DNA from 2 places in the Streptomyces sp. NPDC018833 genome. Region 1 is predicted to be linked to the other one. Evidence: predicted binding sites of a transcription regulator. Region 1 holds the regulator's gene; the other holds the start of a gene.

Evidence for each region. Region 1 encodes HrcA, which represses chaperone genes, less so after heat shock. Its sites were predicted from a motif close to TTNGCACTCNGNNNNNCNGAGTGCNAA; they were not measured.
Region 2: a site for HrcA is predicted at 4,265-4,291, ahead of groES (co-chaperone GroES). Genes of this name have one in related genera too.

The regions. Positions count from the first base shown of each region.
Region 1 is NZ_JBIRZM010000001.1:475,537-481,640, forward strand. Features, by position in the region: gene ACH5AF_RS02070 (MBL fold metallo-hydrolase) at 1-469, opposite strand, end outside; gene hrcA (heat-inducible transcriptional repressor HrcA) at 634-1,650, shown strand; gene dnaJ (molecular chaperone DnaJ) at 1,651-2,787, shown strand; partial or broken gene ACH5AF_RS02085 (DUF2079 domain-containing protein) at 2,985-3,176, opposite strand; gene ACH5AF_RS02090 (nitronate monooxygenase) at 3,285-4,358, shown strand; gene ACH5AF_RS02095 (16S rRNA (uracil(1498)-N(3))-methyltransferase) at 4,355-5,098, shown strand; gene ACH5AF_RS02100 (hypothetical protein) at 5,305-5,826, shown strand; gene ACH5AF_RS02105 (S41 family peptidase) at 5,872-6,104, shown strand, end outside.
Region 2 is NZ_JBIRZM010000009.1:251,857-257,960, reverse strand. Features, by position in the region: gene ACH5AF_RS20415 (hydroxyacid dehydrogenase) at 51-1,079, shown strand; gene ACH5AF_RS20410 (ester cyclase) at 1,244-1,936, shown strand; gene groL (chaperonin GroEL) at 2,065-3,693, opposite strand; gene groES (co-chaperone GroES) at 3,809-4,117, opposite strand; gene ACH5AF_RS20395 (polysaccharide deacetylase family protein) at 4,531-5,475, opposite strand; gene ACH5AF_RS20390 (methyltransferase domain-containing protein) at 5,524-6,104, shown strand, end outside.

The DNA of each region.
Region 1 (6,104 bases):
GGCCGGGACCGACGTTGGCCAGCAGCACCCGGCGGCCGCCCAGGTCGAGCGTGCACTCGCCGCTCACCGGGTGGTGCGGCAGCACGAGCAGATCGGCCGCCTCCGCGGCCGCGGCCTCCGGGACCCCGTGCCGTACCGCGTCGGCGCGGATGGTGTCCCGCTCGCGGCTCAGCAGCGCGTCCATGCCGACCGCCCCGTAGATCTCCGCACCCGCGAAGGCGGCCGTACCCAGCACATGGTCGAAGTGCGGGTGGCTCAGTGCGATGTACGTCACGCGGCGCCCGCCCGCCAGTGCCTGCGCCTGCCCACGGACCTCGGCGCCCTCGCGGATCGTCGAGCCCGTGTCGTACAGCAGGACGTGGTCGTCGCCCACCACCAGGCCGACGGTCGCGTCCCAGGTCGGCATCCTGCGCCGGCCGACGCCCTCGCCCAGCCGTTCCCACCCGAAGTCTTCCCAAGCGGCGTCCATACGGCGACGCTATCCGCATCGACCAGCACAGGTCTCGCGATAGCGTGGTCGGCCGCCCTTGCTAGGGGCGTACCCCGCCGCCGTACACTGGCCGGGGGAATGTTGGCACTCGGCCGTATCGAGTGCCAGGCCACACCTACGACCGGCAGCTGGAGGTGCGCGCGATGCTCAGCGAACGCAGACTCGAAGTCCTGCGCGCCATCGTCCAGGACTACGTCGGCACCGAGGAGCCGGTGGGCTCCAAGGCGCTGACCGAGCGGCACCAGCTCGGCGTCTCGCCGGCCACCGTCCGTAACGACATGGCCGTGCTGGAGGAGGAGGGCTTCATCGCCCAGCCCCACACCAGCGCCGGCCGTATCCCCACGGACAAGGGGTACCGGCTGTTCGTCGACAAGCTGGCCGGGGTCAAACCGCTGTCGTCGCCCGAGCGCCGTGCGATCCAGAACTTCCTGGACGGAGCCGTCGACCTCGACGACGTCGTGGGCCGTACGGTCCGGCTGCTCGCGCAGCTGACCCGGCAGGTCGCCGTCGTCCAGTACCCCTCGCTGACCCGTTCGACGGTCCGGCACGTGGAGTTGCTCTCGCTCGCGCCCGCCCGGCTGATGCTCGTGCTGATCACGGACACCGGCCGCGTCGAGCAGCGGATGGTCGACTGCCCCGCGCCGTTCGGCGAGACCTCGCTGGCCGACCTGCGGGCCCGGCTCAACAGCCGCGTCGTCGGCCGCCGTTTCGCGGACGTGCCGCAGCTGGTGCAGGACCTGCCGGAGTCGTTCGAGAGCGAGGACCGCGGCACGGTCTCCACGGTGCTCGCGACCCTGCTGGAAACCCTGGTCGAGGAGACCGAGGAGCGGCTGATGATCGGCGGCACCGCCAATCTCACCCGCTTCGGACACGACTTCCCCCTGACGATCAGGCCGGTGCTGGAGGCGCTGGAGGAGCACGTCGTGCTGCTCAAGCTGCTCGGCGAGGCCAAGGAATCGGGCGTGACCGTGAGGATCGGGCATGAGAATGCCCACGAGGGACTGAACTCCACGTCCGTCGTCTCGGTCGGCTACGGTTCGGGCGGCGAGGCAGTCGCCAAACTCGGCGTGGTCGGACCGACCCGCATGGACTACCCCGGAACGATGGGAGCGGTACGCGCAGTGGCACGTTACGTCGGACAGATCCTGGCGGAGTCGTAAGTGGCCACGGACTATTACGCCGTACTCGGCGTACGCCGCGACGCATCGCAGGACGAGATCAAGAAGGCCTTCCGCCGCCTCGCGCGCGAGCTCCACCCGGACGTGAATCCGGACCCGAAGACGCAGGAGCGCTTCAAGGAGATCAACGCCGCGTACGAGGTGCTGTCGGACCCGCAGAAGAAGCAGGTCTACGACCTCGGCGGAGACCCGCTGTCCCAGTCCGCCGGCGCCGGCGCGGGCGGCTTCGGCGCGGGCGGCTTCGGCAACTTCTCGGACATCATGGACGCCTTCTTCGGCACGGCGTCGCAGCGCGGGCCCCGTTCGCGCACCCGCCGCGGCCAGGACGCGATGATCCGCCTGGAGGTCGAGCTCAGCGAGGCGGCCTTCGGTACGACCAAGGACATCCAGGTCGACACGGCCGTGGTGTGCACGACGTGCTCCGGCGAGGGCGCCGCGCCCGGCACCTCGGCGCAGACCTGCGACATGTGCCGCGGCCGCGGTGAGGTCTCGCAGGTGACGCGGTCCTTCCTGGGCCAGGTCATGACGTCCCGCCCCTGCCCGCAGTGCCAGGGCTTCGGCACGGTCGTGCCGACCCCGTGCCCGGAGTGCGCCGGCGACGGCCGCATCCGGTCGCGGCGGACGCTGACCGTGAAGATCCCCGCCGGTGTCGACAACGGCACCCGGATCCAGCTCGCGGGCGAGGGCGAGGTCGGCCCCGGCGGCGGCCCCGCCGGCGACCTGTACGTCGAGATCCACGAGATCGCCCACCCGGTCTTCCAGCGGCGCGGCGACGATCTGCACTGCACGGTGACGATCCCCATGACGGCGGCGGCGCTGGGCACGAAGTGCCCGCTGGAGACGCTCGACGGTGTGGAGGAGGTCGACATCCGGCCCGGTACGCAGTCCGGCCAGTCGATCCCGCTGCACGGCCGCGGCATCACGCACCTGCGGGGCGGCGGCCGGGGCGACCTGATCGTCCACGTCGAGGTGACGACGCCGACGAAGCTGGACCCCGAGCAGGAGCGTCTGCTGCGGGATCTGGCGAAGCTGCGGGGCGAGGAGCGGCCGACGGGTCAGTTCCAGCCGGGACAGCAGGGGCTGTTCTCGCGCCTGAAGGACGCGTTCAACGGGCGGTAGCCCGGGGGTGGCGAGCGGCCTGCGGTAGCGGGGGCTCCGCCCCCGGGGCTCCCGAACCTCAATCCCGTCCTGTGGCCTGGCGGCGTGGGTGGTACTCCCGGCGGGGCCGGATGTCGCTGAGTGAGATCGGCCCGGCCGGCGATTGAGGGCACTCCGCCTGCGGCCTGGTGACCGGGGGCCCCGGAGAAGCCAGGGTGAGTACCCCACCCTTCGGCGAGCGCAAAGGCGAGGACGGGCATGAGAACCGCGTCGTAGTGCCAGTCGGTCGACCAGTAGTGGTCCTCGGCGGAAAGGAAGCGCCAGCCGAGGGTGGGCAGGGCCCCGACCAGCAGCGGCGAGCGCAGGGCGAGCAGGCCGGTCGTCGGAAGCAGGAGCCAGGCCGGCGTGCGGTGCGGGACCTCGGGCGCAGCCTGGGAAAGCGCCCGCCGCAGGCACCGTGTACCGCCTTCCGGAACGGGGGATTCGGCCCCGTCGCGGGGACATGGCACGATGCGTGCATGTCCTCCGCGCTGACCGATCTATGCCGTCATCCGATCGTGCAGGCCCCCATGGCGGGCGGCGCGTCGTGCCCCCGTCTCGCCGCCGCCGTGTCCGATGCCGGCGGGCTCGGTTTCCTCGCCGCCGGGTACAAGACGGCGGACGGCATGTACCAGGAGATCAAGCAGATCCGCACCCTCACGGCGCGGCCCTTCGGCGTCAATCTCTTCATGCCGCAGCCCGGCACCGCCGACCCGGCGGCCGTCGATGTCTACCGGCAGCAGCTCGCCGGTGAGGCCACCTGGTACGAGACGCCCCTCGGCGACACCGACGCGGGGCGGGACGACGGCTACGAGGCGAAGCTCGCGATCCTGCTCGACGATCCCGTCCCGGTCGTGTCCTTCACGTTCGGCTGCCCGTCCCGCGACGCGCTCGCATCGCTGGGTGCCGTGGGCACGCTCACCGTGGTCACCGTCACCACGCCGGAGGAGGCGCAGGTCGCCGAGCGGGCCGGAGCCGACGCCGTGTGCGTGCAGGGCATCGAGGCAGGCGGCCACCAGGGCACCCACCGCGACGACCCCGACGCGGACGGCTCCGGCATCGGGCTGCTCTCGCTGATCCCGCTCGTCCGCGAGGCCGTGCGGATTCCCCTCGTCGCGGCCGGCGGCCTGATGCGCGGCGCCCAGATCGCCGCCGTGCTGGCGGCGGGAGCGAGTGCCGCGCAGCTCGGGACGGCGTTCCTGGTGTGTCCCGAGTCCGGCGCGAACGCCCTGCACAAGCAGGCCATGACCAACCCCGTGTTCGTCCGTACCGAGCTGACCCGCGCCTTCTCCGGGCGGCCGGCACGCGGGCTGGTGAACCGTTTCATGCGCGAGCACGGCCCGTACGCCCCCGCCGCCTACCCCGAGATCCACCACCTGACGAGCGGACTGCGCAAGGCGGCCGCGAAGGCCGGGGACCCGCAGGGCATGGCGTTGTGGGCCGGGCAGGGCCACCGGCTGGCGCGCGAGCTGCCCGCCGGGCAGCTGGTGGAGGTCTTCGCCGCGGAACTGGACGCCGCGCGTGCCGCGCTGGCGCTCGGGGGTGCGCGATGACCGCCCCCGTGTTCGTCGTCGACTCGCTCTCGGGCGCCGCGCCGGGCGCCGTCGTCACCCTGGACGGTCCCGAGGGGCGGCACGCGGTGTCCGTGAAGCGGTTGCAGCCGGGTGAGGAGATCGTCCTGACGGACGGTCAGGGCCAGGGTGCGGCCGGCACCGTGCTGGCCACCGAGGGCAAGGACCGGCTGACGATCGAGGTGCACGCGTGCCGGGCCGAACCGGAGCCGACGCCTCGGATCACCGTCGTCCAGGCCCTGCCCAAGGGCGACCGGGGCGAACTCGCCGTGGAGACCATGACGGAGACCGGCGTCGACGCCGTCGTGCCGTGGGCGGCCGCCCGCTGCATCACCCAGTGGAAGGGCGAGCGCGGCGCCAAGTCGCTGGCGAAATGGCGTTCCACGGCCCGGGAGGCGGGCAAGCAGTCGCGCAGGCTGCGTTTCCCGGAGGTCGCGGAGGCGTCAACGACCAAGCAGGTCACGGCACTTGTGGCCGACGCCGACTTCGCCGCCGTGCTGCACGAGGAGGGCGCGGAGCCGCTGGCCACCGCCGAACTCCCCGAGCAGGGCTCGATCGTGCTGGTCGTCGGGCCCGAGGGGGGCGTGTCCCCACAGGAGTTGGAGGCGTTCGCCGCGGCGGGTGCGAAGCCGTACCGCCTGGGCCGCAGCGTGCTGCGCACGTCCACCGCCGGAACAGCGGCGACGGCGCTGCTCCTGGGCCGCACCGGCCGCTGGTCCTGACGCGGGCGGGCGGGGCTGGACAGGGGCATGACGCGGGCGGGCGGGGCTGGACAGGGGCATGACGCGGGCGGGCGGGGCCTGAACGGGAGCCTGACGCGGACGTGGCTGGGGGCCGCGAGGCACCGCGCTGCTCCTGGGACGTACGGTCGCACACTGGCCACAACCGGTCTTTTGCCGCAGCCCCCGCTGGTGGCACTCTTCCCGCCATGAGCGTGCTGAGAATCGTGGTCCCCATCGGTGCCTGCGGGATCGCCGTCGCGAGCCTTGCCGGATGCCAACCGGCGGCCGGTGGGCTCGACTCCGCCGCCGTGGCCGTCACCACCGACCGGACCGCGACCGCCACGCTGGAACGGCTGACCTTCGACGTGGCATGGCTCAGCTGCACCGCGAAGGCGGATCCGGCCACAGGGGCGTCGAAAGCGGCCTCGGGGGAGTCGAAGGCGGCCGGCGGCGCGGCCGTCGACTGCCGGGGAGAGACCGGATCCGGCCAGGACATCACCGTCAAGGGCCGGGTGACGGACGAGCGCGCCGGCAGGTGCGTACGCGGGGATATGACCGCCCGGATCGACAGGAAGATCGTCTTCCAGGCGACCATGCTCGGAGACTGCTCGGCGGTGCCGACCACCACACCGCCCCGGCCCTCCGACGGGTCCCGGCCCCGTCCCGCGGTCACCGAAACCGTCACGGTCACCGAGACCGTCACCGTGACCGCCGTTCCGGCCAAGTGATCCAAAGCCTCCCGCACAGGCCACCCACCTGCCTAGGGTGACGGTGTGACGCAGCCTGCCTACCTCCGGTTTCCCCATCTGCACGGCGAGTCGATCGCCTTCACCGCCGAGGACGACGTCTGGGTGGCGCACCTCGACGGCGGCCGCGCATGGCGCGTCAGCGCCGACGACGTGCCCGTGAGCCGTCCGAGAATCTCGCCCGACGGCACGCACATCGCCTGGACCTCGTACCGCGACGGCGCGCCCGAGGTGCATGTCGCGCCCCTCGACGGCGGGCC
Region 2 (6,104 bases), on a different contig from region 1:
CCGGCAGCGTCGAGTGACCCAAGCGACCTGTGAGGAGCCCGCGTTCCACCATGCATCACGCCACTGATAATCGCCCCGCGCTGCTGCTGGCCATGGCGCCGGGAATCGCCGACCGACTGTTCGCCGACCGCCACCGCGTACGTCTGACCGCGCTCACCCGCACCGACCCGTACCTCGTCGCCCACGACCTGGCCTCGCCCTCACCGCGCGTCTCCGCCGCGCTCGCCGAGGCCGAGGTGCTGCTCACCTGCTGGGGCGCCCCTTCGCTGACCGCCGAGGTGCTGTCGGCCGCGCCCCGGCTGCGTGCCGTCGTCCACGCCGCGGGCTCCGTCAAGCACCACATCACCGAGGCGTGCTGGCACCGCGGCATCGCCGTGACCTCGGCGGCGGCCGCGAACGCACTGCCGGTCGCGGAGTTCACGCTCGCCGCCGTCCTCTTCGCGGGCAAGCGGGTACTGCGCTCCGCCCACCGGTACGCGCAGCTGCGCGCCGAGCACGACTGGCGCGCTGATCTCGACGGCTTCGGCAACTACCGCCGTACGGTGGGAGTGGTGGGCGCGTCCCGCATCGGTCGCCGGGTGATCGAGCTGCTGCGCCCCTTCGACCTGCGGGTCCTGCTGTACGACCCGTATGTCGACGACGCTGGGGCGGCGGCGCTGGGTGTCGAGCGCATCGGCCTGGACGACCTCTGTGCCCGCGCCGACGTCGTCACCGTCCACGCTCCGCAGGTGGCGGACACCCACCACATGATCGGCGCGCGCGAGCTGGGCCGGATGCGGGACGGCACCACCCTGATCAACACTTCGCGCGGCTCGCTCGTCGACGAGGACGCCCTGCTTCCCGAGCTTCTCTCCGGCCGCCTCGACGCGGTGCTGGACGTGACCGACCCCGAAGTGCCGCCCGCCGACTCACCGTTGTACGACCTGCCGAACGTGCTGCTGACGCCCCACATCGCCGGATCGCTCGGTGAAGAGCTGTACCGGATGGCCGACCAGGCGCTGGACGAGGTGGCGCGGTTCGCGAGCGGTCTGCCGTTCGCCGACCCGGTGCACCCGGCAGCCCTGGGCCATTCCGCCTGACGCGCCTGAGCGCCTGAGCGCCTGACACGCTGACGCGCCTGACATGCACCACACACCCGACACGCCCGAGCACCCGACCCGCCCGAGCACCCGAAACGCCCACAAGAGCATAAATCACTAAAATGGCCGTATCAGGTCGTACCACATCCGCCGCGGGAGGTGCCATGAAATTCGTACAGATAATCGATTACAAGACTGACCGGTTCGACGGCGTGAACGCGCTCATGGACCAGTGGGTCGAGAAGACGAAGGGCAGGCGGACCACCTCCCACCTCATCATGGGGAAGGACCGCTCGGAGGGGTCGCACTACGTCGACATCGTCGAGTTCCCTTCGTACGAAGAGGCGATGCGGAACTCCAAGCTGCCCGAGACCGACCGCATCTTCCAGGAGATGGTGGCGCTCTGCGACGGCATGCCGTCGTTCACCGACCTCGACGTGGTCCGTGACGACCAGCTCAACACGGCGGCCGCCCGCCGCTTCTTCCACGAGATCGCCGTCGGCGGGAACCTCGACGCCATCGACGAGATCTTCGCCGCGGACTACATCGACCACGACGTCGCCAACGAGGCGGAGTCCGAGGTCGGCAGCGACGTCATCCGCCGCGATCTGACGATGTGGCGCGACGCCTTCGACTTCACCTTCGAACTCGACCGGCAGGTGGCCGAAGGCGACGACGTGTGCCTCCTGTGGACCTGGAGCGGCAAGCACAAGGGTGAGTTCCAGGGCATCCCGGCCACGGGAGAGCAGTGCACGATGACCGGCACGACGATCTTCCGCTTCCAGGACGGGAAGATCCAGGAAGGCTGGTGGCACTTCGACGTCATGCGCCTGATGCGGCAGCTCGGGGCCCTCTGACCAACTCCTCCCCAACCGGGGGCCGAACGTCCGCCGGCAGCGAGGCAGCAAGCCGGAAAGGGAGAAGGCCCCCGTCCCCGCGCGCGGCGGGAACGGGGGCCTTCTTCAGCGCGTGTCGCGTCAGCGACTCAGTGGCTGTGGCCGTGACCGTGGCCGTGGCCCGCCTCGGCATCCTCGTCGGCCGGCTTCTCGACGACCAGGGTCTCGGTCGTGAGCAGCAGGGAGGCGATGGAGGCAGCGTTCTCCAGGGCGGAGCGGGTGACCTTGACCGGGTCGATGACGCCGGCCTTCACCAGGTCGCCGTACTCGCCGGTGGCGGCGTTGAAGCCCTGACCCGCCTCCAGCTCGGCGACCTTGGAGGTGATGACATAGCCCTCGAGGCCGGCGTTCTCCGCGATCCAGCGCAGCGGCTCGACGGCGGCACGGCGGACGACGGCGACACCGGTGGCCTCGTCGCCGGTCTTGCCCAGGTTGCCCTCGAGCACCTTCACGGCGTGGACGAGCGCGGAGCCACCACCGGAGACGATGCCCTCCTCGACCGCGGCGCGGGTCGCGGAGATGGCGTCCTCCAGACGGTGCTTCTTCTCCTTCAGCTCCACCTCGGTGGCGGCGCCGACCTTGATCACGCACACGCCGCCGGCCAGCTTCGCGAGGCGCTCCTGGAGCTTCTCGCGGTCCCAGTCGGAGTCCGTGGTCTCGATCTCGGCCTTGATCTGGTTGACGCGGCCCTGCACGTCCTCGGAGTTGCCGCCACCGTCGACGATGGTGGTGTCGTCCTTGGTGATGGTGACGCGGCGGGCGGAGCCCAGCACGTCCAGACCGGCCTGGTCGAGCTTGAGGCCGACCTCCTCGGCGATGACGGTGGCACCGGTGAGGGTGGCCATGTCGCCGAGCATCGCCTTGCGGCGGTCACCGAAGCCGGGGGCCTTGACGGCCACCGCGTTGAAGGTGCCGCGGATCTTGTTGACGACGAGGGTGGACAGCGCCTCGCCCTCGACGTCCTCGGCGATGATCAGCAGCGGCTTGGAGCCACCCGCCTGGATGACCTTCTCCAGGAGCGGCAGCATGTCCTGGATCGAGGAGATCTTGCCCTGGTGGATCAGGATGTACGGGTCGTCGAGGACGGCCTCCATACGCTCCTGGTCGGTCACCATGTACGGGGACAGGTAACCCTTGTCGAAGGCCATGCCCTCGGTGAAGTCGAGCTCCAGGCCGAAGGTGTTGGACTCCTCGACGGTGATGACACCGTCCTTGCCGACCTTGTCCATCGCCTCGGCGATGAGCTCGCCGACCTGCTGGTCCTGCGCGGAGAGCGCGGCCACGGCGGCGATGTCGGCCTTGTCCTCGATCGGGCGGGCGGTCGCGAGGAGCTCCTCGGACACGGCCTGGACCGCGGCGTCGATGCCCTTCTTCAGGGCGGCCGGGGAAGCACCGGCGGCGACGTTGCGCAGACCCTCGCGGACCAGCGCCTGGGCCAGCACGGTGGCGGTGGTCGTACCGTCACCCGCGATGTCGTTGGTCTTGGTCGCCACCTCCTTCACCAGCTGGGCGCCCAGGTTCTCGTACGGGTCGTCGACCTCGACCTCACGGGCGATGGTGACACCGTCGTTGGTGATGGTGGGTGCGCCGAACTTCTTGTCGATGACGACGTTGCGGCCGCGGGGGCCGATCGTCACCTTGACCGTGTCGGCAAGCTTGTTGACGCCGCGCTCGAGGGCGCGACGGGCGTCCTCGTCGAACTTCAGGATCTTCGCCATGGGAGCGATTCAGCCCTCTCGGAAATCGTGTTCAAAAAACCGCGCCCCTCGCCGCCCGGCATCAGCGGGGTGGCCAGGGGCGCAGTTCAGGCAAATCTGCCGGGTGAAGCGGGAATTACTTCTCGACGATCGCGAGCACGTCGCGGGCCGAGAGGACGAGGTACTCCTCGCCGCTGTACTTCACCTCGGTGCCGCCGTACTTGCTGTACAGCACGACATCGCCGACGTTCACGTCGAGCGGAAGACGCTCGCCGTTCTCGAAGCGGCCCGGGCCCACGGCCAGGACGACGCCCTCCTGGGGCTTCTCCTTGGCGGTGTCCGGAATAACCAGGCCAGAAGCCGTGGTCTGCTCGGCGTCGAGCGGCTGGACCACAATGCGGTCCTCGAGCGGCTTGATGGCAACCTTGGAGCTGGTGGTCGTCACGATCCGACCTCCCCCTTCGGAGATCTCACGGGGTTAACTGATCTGAGGTGGCGACCAGGTGGATCCGTCGTCGCGGGTGCCGGACCTGCCCGTCGCTGTGTTGGCACTCTCCCTTGGTGAGTGCCAGGAGCGAGACTATGACTGCAATTAGCACTCGGTCAAGCGGAGTGCCAATGCAGAACCGCGTGGCGGCCCGATGTCCGTCCGATCGACGCCCCTCCGAGCGCCGCCCGCCCGGCCGCCGCACACCCGGCCGCGGCTGTTCCGCCCGGCCGCCGCACACCCGATCGACACCCGTCCGCCGCCCGTCCGGTCGATCCCCGTCCGACCGATCCCCGCCCCGTGAGCGCCCCCGGCAAGGAGCCGGCGCGCGACTCCCGGCAGGCACCCGGCAAGGAGCCGACGCGCGCGACTCACACGTAGTCCTCCAGCTTCGCCACGGCGTACCCCTTCGCGGTCACGGTCTTCATGACCCGACGGACCATGTCCGGCATGGTGCCCTTCCATTCCCCACGCCCCCGGAAGTGGGTCAGGATGATGTCGCCGGGGTGCAGGTCCCTGTCCCACTCGCGCCACTCCATGTGGTCGGGGAACGCCTCGGACGCCCACAGCGGGACGGCCTCGATCCCGCACGACTTCGCGACGCGCAGGGTGTCCTTGTTGTAGTTGCCGTACGGCGGGCGGAACAGCCGCGGCCGGGTGCCGTACCGCTTCTGCAGCTTGTCCTGCTGACCGCAGATCTCCCGCTTCTGGGCTGAGTAGGACAGGCCGGGCAGGTAACGGTGGTTGAGGGTGTGGTTGTGCAGCGAGACGCCGCGGTCCTGCATCTTCTCGAAGTAGCCGTAGTCGTCGTCGATCACGTAGTCGCTGAGGAAGGCGCTGTACGGGATCCGCAGATCGGACATCATCCGCAGCAGTTCCGGGTCCTTCTCCGCGCCGTCGTCGATCGTCAGGAAGACGATCTTCTCCTTGGTGGGGACGGTGGTGAAGACCGGCGGAAGCTCCTTGCCGCCGTCGACCTCGAAGCCCTTGCGGGTGGTGATCCTCGGCTTGACGGCGGGCGGCGGCGGTGCGGCGAGCGGGGTCTGCTTCAGCCCCCACTTCTTCGCGGCTGCGGCGCGCGCGGCCTGGGCCCGCTTGACCTTCTCGACGTAGGCGGACAGGGCACCGGCCGGGCCTGCCGCCTGCTCCCGGGCCTCTGGGCCCTGCTGGGCCGACTGCCCCGGTGCGGACTTCGCCGGGCGGGCGGGCCCGCCGTCCCCGGCACAGCCGGAGCCGACGGCGGCCACGACGAGCGCGACCACACCCACTCCGACCCGACACGCTCTCACTTTTCCCTTTTGTCGTACTAGCTGCATGGCGCCGCATCCTGTCAGCGCGGCGCCCGCGCACCCGGCCGACACCGCCTGCGTGCGCGGACCATCCCCCGGCTGGCCCACAATGGCCGGGTGAACGCCTCAGATCCGCTCGCCGCGTTGTCGGCACTTCGCACCGAGGAGGGCAGCGCGCTGCTGGCGTCGCTCGCCTCCTACGACCCCGCCGACGAACTGGCCGTGGCCACCCGGCTGCGCCGCGAGCACCCGGCGGAGCTCGTCTCGGCGGCACTCGGGCAGGCGCGGCTGCGGCAGCGGGCGGCGGCGAAATTCGGCGCGGAGGACGCCGGGCGGATGTTCTTCACCCCCAACGGCGTCGAGCAGTCCACCCGCCGCACGGTTGCCGCCCACCGGGCCGAGCTCTTCGCCGCCCTCGGTGTGCGCAGCGTCGCCGACCTGTGCAGCGGCATCGGCGGGGACGCGATCGCGCTGGCGCGGGCGGGAATCTCCGTCCTGGCCGTGGATCGCGATCCGCCGACGGCCGCGGCCGCGCGGGCCAACGCCGAGGCGCTGGGGCTCGCGGACCTGATCGAGGTCCGCTGCGCGGACGTGACGGACATCGACACCTCTGGCTACGACGCGGTGTTCGCGGACCCCGCGCGCCGGGGCGGCCG